Regions from separate parts of the Blautia argi genome, predicted to be linked through region 3. Evidence: predicted binding sites of a transcription regulator. Region 3 holds the regulator's gene; each other region holds the start of a gene.
What was found. The regulator Rex, encoded in region 3, represses fermentation and respiration genes when NADH is low (regulators of the CRP and FNR family bind a similar motif). The targets are predictions, from matches to a motif close to ATTGTTAANTANTTAACAAT.
Positions count from the first base shown of each region.

Region 1: adhE (bifunctional acetaldehyde-CoA/alcohol dehydrogenase) is a predicted target of Rex. The motif match lies at 1,473-1,492, and genes of this name have one in related genera.
Region 2: DQQ01_RS15175 (ATP synthase subunit B family protein) is a predicted target of Rex. The motif match lies at 1,276-1,295, and genes of this name have one in related genera.

Region 1 is NZ_CP030280.1:731,287-734,569, reverse strand. It holds gene typA (translational GTPase TypA) at 1-1,083, shown strand, start outside; gene adhE (bifunctional acetaldehyde-CoA/alcohol dehydrogenase) at 1,565-3,283, shown strand, end outside.
Region 2 is NZ_CP030280.1:3,144,328-3,147,610, forward strand. It holds gene DQQ01_RS15170 (V-type ATP synthase subunit I) at 1-880, opposite strand, end outside; gene DQQ01_RS15175 (ATP synthase subunit B family protein) at 921-1,229, opposite strand; gene DQQ01_RS15180 (ABC transporter substrate-binding protein) at 1,460-2,755, opposite strand; gene DQQ01_RS15185 (AI-2E family transporter) at 2,839-3,283, opposite strand, start outside.
Region 3 is NZ_CP030280.1:1,929,404-1,932,686, forward strand. It holds gene DQQ01_RS09430 (NAD(P)H-hydrate dehydratase) at 1-823, opposite strand, end outside; gene DQQ01_RS09435 (redox-sensing transcriptional repressor Rex) at 887-1,534, opposite strand; gene abc-f (ribosomal protection-like ABC-F family protein) at 1,701-3,283, shown strand, end outside.

The DNA of each region.
Region 1 (3,283 bases), 1.2 Mb from region 3:
AAAATGAAAAAGGTAAAAATCAGCAAGCTCTATGAATTTGACGGCTTAAACAAGATTGAGGTAAAAGAAGCAGGCATCGGCTCCATTGTGGCCATTGCAGGTATTGCGGACATTCATATCGGAGATACCCTATGCTCTCCTGAAAATCCGGATCCTATTCCTTTCCAGAAGATTTCAGAGCCTACCATTTCCATGAACTTCATTGTCAATGACAGCCCCTTTGCCGGACAGGAAGGAAAATTTGTCACCTCACGGCATTTAAGGGAACGTCTTATGAGAGAATTGAACACAGACGTCAGCCTTCGTGTGGAGGACACTGAAAGCACAGACTGCTTTAAGGTATCCGGCCGTGGCGAGCTGCATTTATCTGTACTTATTGAGAACATGCGTCGGGAAGGCTTTGAATTTGCTGTCAGCAAGGCTGAGGTTATTTATCAGGAAGATGAAAGAGGCAGAAAGCTGGAACCAATGGAGATTGCCTATGTTGATGTTCCCGAAGAATTTTCCGGCACCATAATCCAGCGTCTCAGTGAACGAAAAGGCGAGCTACAGGGCATGAGTCCGGCAAGTGACGGAACTACCCGTCTGGAATTCAACATTCCTTCCAGAGGACTGATTGGCTTCCGCGGAGAATTTATGACTTCTACAAAGGGTTCTGGTATTTTAAACACAGCATTTGACGGCTATGCTCCGTATAAAGGTGATATGCAGTACCGCAAACAGGGCTCTTTGATTGCCTTTGAAACAGGTGAATCTGTAACCTATGGTCTGTTTTCCGCACAGGATCGCGGAACTCTCTTCATCGGTCCCGGGGAAAAAGTTTACAGCGGTATGGTTATCGGACAGAGCGCAAAACCGGAGGATATTGAGCTGAACGTATGCAAAACCAAGCATCTGACCAATACCCGATCCTCCTCTGCAGATGAAGCCTTAAAGCTGACACCACCTAAGATTCTCAGTCTTGAACAGGCTCTGGAATTTATTGACACAGATGAACTTTTGGAAATCACACCGGAATCTCTGCGTATCCGTAAGAAAATTCTGGATTCCAGACTTCGCAAAAGACAGAATCTGAAAAAATAAAGAAAAACAACGCTGCTTCACAAAGTGCATACCGTAAAAATTCAGGAATGAACCTTGTGAAGCAGTTTTCTTTTTCTCCTCAGAAAGTTTCTCTTCTGCCCTTATATTCCTGATTCTGTAAAGGGCTTCCGCATGGCAAATTTTCTTCTTTTTGTAAATGTTATTTTTTTATCAATTTTTCTCTTTGAAATGTATAATACTTCCAGAATATTATCATTAAATCTTTTCCCTTTCTATTTTCTGATAATTTTAAATTTAACAATCTTTTTTCTTTATATACTCAGCTGTATATGATAAAATAAACATACACAGAACGACTTTTACATTTCCCTTTTTACTGAATTTTTATATTGACAAATATTTAACAACGAGATATAATAACCTCAACATTTGTTAAATAATTGTCAATGCTGCGGGAAATGAAAAGTTTCCTGTTATGCAGCACACTGTATCAGAATTATTATTTTAAGGAGGATTTCCCATGGCTAAAAAACCAGAAACAAAAGTACCGGAAACCATTAACAGTGTAGAAGCTCTTCAGGCAAAAATCTCTGCTATGAGAGAAGCCCAGAAAAAATTTGCCACCTTTACTCAGGAACAGGTAGATAAAATCTTTTTTGAAGCTGCTATGGCAGCCAATAAAATGCGTATTCCTCTGGCAAGGCTCGCCTGCGAGGAAACCGGCATGGGCGTATTGGAGGATAAGGTTATCAAAAACCATTACGCAGCAGAATATACCTATAATGCTTATAAAAGAGTCAAAACATGCGGTGTTGTAGAACAGGATACCTCCTATGGAATTAAAAAAATTGCAGAACCTGTAGGCGTTGTAGGCGCTGTTATTCCTACAACAAACCCAACCTCTACTGCTATCTTTAAATGTCTTATCTGCTTAAAGACCAGAAACGCTATCTTAATCAGCCCTCATCCACGTGCAAAGAAATGTACCACAGAGGCTGCCAGAATCATTCTGGAGGCTGCTGTAAAGGCAGGTGCACCGGAAGGCATTATCGGCTGGATTGAAGAACCTACCATTGAGCTTTCCAACGAACTGATGAAATCTGTTGACGTAATTCTGGCAACCGGTGGTCCCGGCATGGTAAAAGCTGCCTATTCCTCCGGAAAACCGGCCATTGGCGTAGGTCCCGGAAACGTACCGGTGATCATGGACAGCTCCTGTGATGTACAGACTGCTGTATACTCTGTCATTCATTCCAAAACCTTTGACAATGGTATGATTTGTGCTTCTGAACAGTCTGTCACTGCAATCGCTGATATTTATGACAGCGTAAAAGCTGAATTTATCAAACGCGGCTGCCATGTATTAAACAGCGAAGAACTGGATAAGGTTCGTAAAATTATCCTCACAGAGGCAGGTACGGTAAATGCAAAAATCGTTGGACAGCCGGCTGCTGTTATTGCAGAAATGGCGGGCGTTACTGTTCCGGAAAACACAAAAATCCTCATTGGTGAGGTTACCTCTGTAGATATTTCCGAACCTTTTGCTCACGAAAAACTTTCACCGGTTCTGGCGCTTTACAAGGCAAAGGATTTTGACACTGCTTTGGATATGGCTGACCAGCTTGTAAAGGACGGAGGATATGGACATACCGCTTCTATTTATGTACATCCGTCACAGACAGAAAAACTGAACAAATTTGCTGACCGCATGAAAACTTGCCGTATTCTGGTGAACACACCTTCCGCACAGGGTGGTATCGGTGATTTATACAACTTCAAACTGGCTCCTTCTCTGACACTCGGCTGCGGTTCCTATGGCGGAAACTCTGTTTCTGAAAACGTAGGAGTGAAACACCTGTTAAACGTGAAAACAGTTGCCGAAAGGAGAGAAAACATGCTTTGGTTCAGAACACCGGAAAAGGTTTACTTCAAAAAAGGCTGTCTGCCTGTTGCTTTAGATGAACTTAAAAACGTATATGGTAAAAAGAAAGCCTTTATTGTAACAGATACCTTTTTATACAACAATGGCTACACAAAACCGATTACAGATAAGCTGGACGAAATGGGCATTACTTATGACTGCTTCTTCGAGGTTGCCCCAGATCCCACCTTACAGTGTGCGAAAAAGGGTCTGGAAAAATTAAATGCTTTTGCACCGGATACCATTATTGCCCTGGGCGGCGGTTCTGCTATGGACGCGGCAAAAATTATGTGGCTGATGTATGAACACCCGGAATGC
Region 2 (3,283 bases), 1.2 Mb from region 3:
TTAAAATAAACGTTTTCCTGGACTGAGGGAGCTGCCCCAAAACCTCATACTTCTCAGCTCTTGCCCGGAAGTAATCTGAAATCAGCTTAAAATTCTCCCTTTCAGAAGCATAGGAAGCAATTTCCTTTCGGCATTCTTCCAGTTCCTTCTGCAGAGCTTCGATTTGCTTCTGCAGCTCTTCCTTTTCCTGAAGCGGAATTTTGCTCATACTCTGGGACGGCTTGGCAAAACCGCTCTGCCGGAGAACCTCTTCCACCTTTGCCATATCTTTTTTCAGGCACAAAACTGCAAGATATACGGCATCTCTCTCCGAAGACAAAATGGAAATATCAGCTCCCGAAAGCTCCGGTGTCTGCTCATTAAGCAAACTGTAAATCTCGTCCAGCGTCATAGTCCCCGGAATCGAACCAATGAGAACCGCAGTGGTTCTGGTCCCCTTAAAGTCTACGGGAATATCCAGCTTTAACCATGGAGTCAGGGCTTCTATCTGGTTTTCCAGCTTCTGCACCCCGGCCTTGCACTCTGCAATCTGCTTATGCAATCTTGCAACCTGTGCAGCCATATCCAGAATTTCCTTTTCCCTCTGAGTAATTTCCAGATATTCTTTCTTTTCGATAAGGTTTTTGCCTTCCAGACTGGCAAACATAGATACCTTTTCCGGTACATATTCCTGAAGAATATCCAGTGCTGTGTCCGCCAGAGCAGCATTTTTTTCAAATGCACTTCTCTCTTCCTGGGTATTTACCATCTGAAAGCCTTCTTCCTCACTCTCAAATCCGGAAACCTCCATAAGACCCATGGACTGAATTTTCTCCAAAATGGCTTTTCTGTCCTTTTTCAGCGCGCAGATACTGACTTTTTGCATCTGCAATACTGCCATATTCGCATCACTCCTTTATTTTCTGTTTTTGTTGACAGCTTCATACCAGACTCGCAATAACGGTCTGTACTGCCTTCTCTTCTTTTTCCTTTGCAGTTTTTCTTATTTCTGCAATTTCCCGTTCTGCCGATTCCAGAGCTTCCGCAAGTCTTCTCTCTCCGGCAGCCTGCGCAGTTTCTCTGGCTGCTTTTGCCTTCTCCTGCGCCTGTTCAATCATAGCGGCTTTCGCCTGTTCCGTTTCCTGCCTGGTCTGCTCGAGAAGCTGCGTCCCCTGTCCTTTTGCATGGGCTGTAATCTCCTCTGCTTCCTGTTCAGTTTTCCGGATTTCCCTGATTGTTTCTTCTACCACAGTATCACCACCTTCGCATAGTTTGATATTACTATGAATTATGCATTTTGTCAATTTAATAACGAATTTTGTATACTTTCTCGCTAATTTTATGAAAGCCTCCATTTATTTTAAAAGACAAAAAGAGAGATTGTGTTGATTTTGTACAATCTCTCCCTTTATCTTTTGTATAATGTAACAAATTATCATATTAGCAAAGCGCTTCTTTTATTCACTTTCACACCACCGCTTTATTCATATAAATAATTAGCATATTCCGATGAATTTACATTCGTACTGTCAATCCACTGGTACCCTGTATTTATAAACTTGTCATTCTCCAGTCCCAGGTCTGCACGAACACCGGCAATCACTGTGGCATATCCCATTCCGTAAGGATTCTGCACAAAGGTTCCAAGCTCTGTCTTTTCCTTAACAGCGCCAATCTGTTTCTTTCCGGCATCAAATCCTATAATGGAAATTTCTTTACCAGAAGCCTTTACTATGTCCAGAACATCATTTGCCGCAAATTCATTGGTACAGTAGTAGCCTTTTAATTCCGGATAGAGCACCAAAACTGCTTCTGCCATTTCTGCCATACTGTGTTCCCCATTTTCATGAGAAATATTGACAATCTCTATCTCCGGGTGATTCTTTGTTATTTCCTCTGTAAAACCTTTTTCCCTGTCCTGACTGCTCTTAGAAGTTTCTGCATGAGCCATGACAGCTATCTGACCTTTGTTTCCAACCGCCTCTGCCATTTTCTTTGCAGCCTCTGCTCCTGCCGCATAATTATCTGTAGCGCAAATGGTATTGACAAGGTCGCTCTCCACGCCGGAATCCAGAATCACCACAGGGATTTCATTTCCCATGGCTTCCTCAAGCTGTGCGCTGCAGGATTCCATATCTATGGCTGACAGACATAAAACAGAAGGATTTTCTGCCAGAACTGCATCAATAGTATTAATCTGGCTCTCCACGTCCAGCTCGTCTGTCGGACCTTCAAAGGATAGTTTAACCTTATCCTCTCCTTTGTATCCCATCTTTTCATTCAAATCCTTTACCGCAGCTGTCATACCTTTTTTTACAGTCTGCCAGAAAGCGGATTTTGTATTTTTTACCACCACTGCAATATGGCTTCCCGGCACTGGATTCAGTTCCTCTAAGGAAGTATAGTCAACTGTTCCTGCCTGTTTTAAGACCTGCATGGTCAAATCCTGTGACATATCCGTTTTCTCATTTTGCTCTTCTTTTACCTCTTCCTTATTCTTTTGAGCATCGTCCCTCTCCCCGGATTCCTCCTGAGTTTTTTCCTGTTCTTTATCTGTTTCTTCCGGATTGTCCTTGTTTTCTTTGTCCTGCTTTCCGTTTATTTGACTCTCTTCTGTCTTACTTTCCTCTGTCTTACTCTCTTCTGTCTTATCTTCCTGCTCTGCCTGTGCCTGAGCATTGTTTTCTTCGTCTGTATCTGCCCCGGATTTCCCGCATGCGCTGACACTTCCCAGAGCCAGCACGGCACATAAAAAAATCACCGTTAGCTTTTTCATGATTTTACCTGCCTTTTACAACAATTTATCTTTGGATTTAAACTACGTTTCCATTATACACGAAAGCCCTTATTAGTCCATAGCTATTCCCCTTTGTTTATAAAATTTTTTGAAATTGTAAAGATAAGCAAAGCAGAGAAAGGTCCCAGAATAAATCCTGTACCTCCGTATACAAACAGACCTGCGTACACAGAAAATAATACCAGAAGCGGCGACACACCTACATGATTCCCGATGAATTTCGGCTCCAGAAGCTGACGCACCACCGCGGTAATTCCATATAGAACAAGAAACCCGATTCCCTGAAACTGATTTCCCATAAGAATTTGAAAAACCGCCGCAGGTACCAGAAACAAACCTGTCCCTAAAACCGGAAATGCATCTAAAATACCAAGCGCCAGACCATAGCCAAAAAAGTGACGAACTCTTAAAATCCACAGTCCTGCCACACACAGCAGACAAATCACAGTCATAATCTTTATCTGTGCCTTAAAATACTGTGTCATACTTTGAAATAATTCCCGTATC
Region 3 (3,283 bases):
TTTCTTTCGGTGTGGCAATCTTCAGCATACCTGCACCACTTCGCAAAACAGCCTGTCCGCTCAAATATGCCGCTCCGAAGATTTCCCTGCTTCCTGCTACCAGAAAAACCTTTCCAAAGCTGCCCTTATTCCCGTCCGGCTTTCTTACAAGCGTCTTCAGTTCTTCCCTGGTACAGGCAAAAAGTCCGCTTCCAAAGGAGGGGGGCATTAAAATCCCCACATCTGCACTTATAAGCTTTCCTGCATAAGCTGCACCGGGATACAGACAAAGCCCTGCCTTTTTGTACCCAAAGGTAACGGTAAGATCTGCCCTTACGGCACAACCCAAAACTGCCCCTGTCCCAGCATGGATACCGGAAGGAATATCCACTGCTACAATTTTCCCCTGAAAATGTTCCAGACTTTCTATGGTTTCTCTGTAAGTTCCTTTTATCTCTCTGGAAAGTCCCACGCCAAACAGGGCGTCTACGATAGTAGTATATTCATGGACACAGAAAGTCTTGACAAAGGAAATCCCATAATTTCTGCCAATTTCTATCTGTTTTTCCATTTCTTTTGTAAAATGTTCCGGCTTTCCCAAAATACAGACATCTGTCTGATATCCCCCCAGGGTCAGAAGCCTGGCTATGACCACGCCGTCTGCTCCATTATTTCCGCTGCCACATAAAACCAGCACTTTAGAAAGTGGCAGCCCTTCTTTTTGCATGCTCCAAAAGACCTGCAGACCAGCCCGTTCCATCAGCACCAGGGACGGCATTTGCATCTGCTCTATGGTATAAACGTCCAACGCCTTCATCTGCTCTCCGGTTACAATCTGTTCCATTTTTTCACCGCCTTTTCCGGGAAAGCGAAAAGGGAGCTGCCGCAACAGCCCCTTCCCGCATGTTTATTTCTTCTCATGTTCGTTTTCATAGCAATTCAAATTATAGGACAAACGCATCAGGCTCTCGGAAAGATGTACATTTTCCACAATCACATCCTTCGGCACGTCCAAATCCAGATGCGCAAAATTCCAAATAGCACGAATGCCGTTCTTTACCAACAGATCTGCTGTTTCTGCCGCATTATTTTTCGGCAGGGTCAAGGTGGCAATTTCCACGTCCTGCTCCTTTAAAAACTGAGGAAGCTCGTCCATCATACGAATCTCGTTTCCTCTGATAGAAATCCCCTTCAGCACTGGATTCACATCAAAAATTCCTACAATCTTGAAGCCTCTTTTTTCAAACTTCACATAATTGGCAAGTGCCTGTCCCAGATTACCTGCACCTACAATAATCATGTGATGTGTTTTATCAAGTCCTAAAATTTTCCCGATTTCCTCATACAGATACGGAACATTATAACCATATCCCTGCTGCCCGAAGCCGCCAAAATTATTCAAATCCTGACGAATCTGAGATGCAGTTACCCGCATCTTTTCACTTAGCTCATTGGAGGATATTCGCTCTACGCCTTCTTCTATAAGTTCACCTAAATATCTGTAATATCGGGGTAGCCTTTTGATCACTGCCTTTGAAATGCACTTTTCCTCCATGACGACCCTCCTGTATTTAAAATACACATTTCTACGTTTCATTATAATGGATTGTTAAATTAAAGTCAATTAATTTTCTTTTTCTGTGTTGTCAAATAAGAATTTTCCGCTATAATAAATAGGACAGCTTTTCAGGCTGTACGGAGTTTTAAAGGAGATTAGAACCATGATACTTGCATGTCAAAATATAGAAAAGTCCTTTGACGGCGTCACCCTGCTTTCTGACGCCAGCTTTCACATTGAAGAAAGAGAAAAGGCAGCTTTGGTAGGCATTAACGGTGCAGGAAAATCTACACTTTTTAAAATCATTGCAGGCGAACTTGCGGCAGATGGCGGTCAGGTAATTTTAGCGAAAGGAAAAACCATGGGCTATCTGGCGCAGCATCAGGAAATGGACGGGGATTTATCCATCTACGATTCTCTTTTGAAGGTTAAGCAGCACATTCTTGATATGGAAGTGCGTATGCGCCAGTTAGAAAAAGAGATGAAGCATGCCACAGAAGTAGAACTGAATAAAATTATGGAAACCTATTCCAGACTGACCCACGAATTTGAGCTGGAAAATGGCTATGCCTATAAAAGTGAGCTGACCGGGGTATTAAAAGGTCTTGGTTTTGCAGAAGGAGATTTCGACAAAATGCTTTCCACCCTTTCCGGAGGACAGAAAACCCGCGTGGCGCTGGGACGTCTGCTTCTGTCAAAGCCGGACATCATTCTTTTGGACGAGCCTACCAACCACCTGGATATGGATTCCATTGCCTGGCTGGAAACCTATCTTTTAAACTATCCGGGAGCTGTATTTATTGTATCCCATGACCGGTATTTTCTGGATAAGGTTGCCACAAAAATCGTGGAAATTGACAACACAAAAGTAACCTCCTTTACAGGAAACTATAGCGCCTATAGCGAAAAGAAAGCTATGCTCCGCCGGGCTGCCTACCAGGCATATATAAACCAGCAACAGGAAATCAAACATCAGGAAGAAGTCATTGCAAAACTAAAATCCTTTAACAGGGAAAAATCCATACGCAGGGCAGAAAGCCGGGAAAAAATGCTGGAAAAAATAGAGGTGCTGGAAAAGCCCGCAGAAGTGGACGATTCCATGCGTATCACTTTAAAGCCACGAATCATAAGCGGCAACGATGTGCTGGAGGTAGAACATCTCAGCAAATCCTTCCCTTCTCTTCCTTTGTTTGAAGATTTGAACTTTCAGATAAAGCGTGGAGAACGGGTTGCCATTATCGGAAACAACGGTACCGGAAAAACTACGATCTTAAAAATTTTAAATCAGGTAATTCCGGCTGACAGTGGCAGCTTCCGACTGGGAAGCAAGGTACATATCGGTTATTATGACCAGGAACACCATGTGTTACACATGGAAAAAACGATTTTTGAAGAAATCTCCGATGCTTATCCCAAACTTACCAATACGGAAATCCGCAACCTGCTGGCAGCCTTTCTCTTTACCGGAGATGATGTGTTTAAACCTATTTCTGCATTGAGCGGTGGAGAACGAGGACGTGTTTCCCTGGCAAAACTTATGCTGTCCCAGGCGAATTTCCTGATTCTTGATGAGCCTACCAACCACCTGGATATCACTTCCAAGGAAATCCTGGAGGAGGCCTTAAATAACTACGAGGGAACCGTGCTTTATGTGTCCCATGATCGTTATTTTATCAATAAAACAGCCACCAGAATTCTGGATCTGACCAATCACAAGCTGGTAAACTATATTGGAAATTATGACTA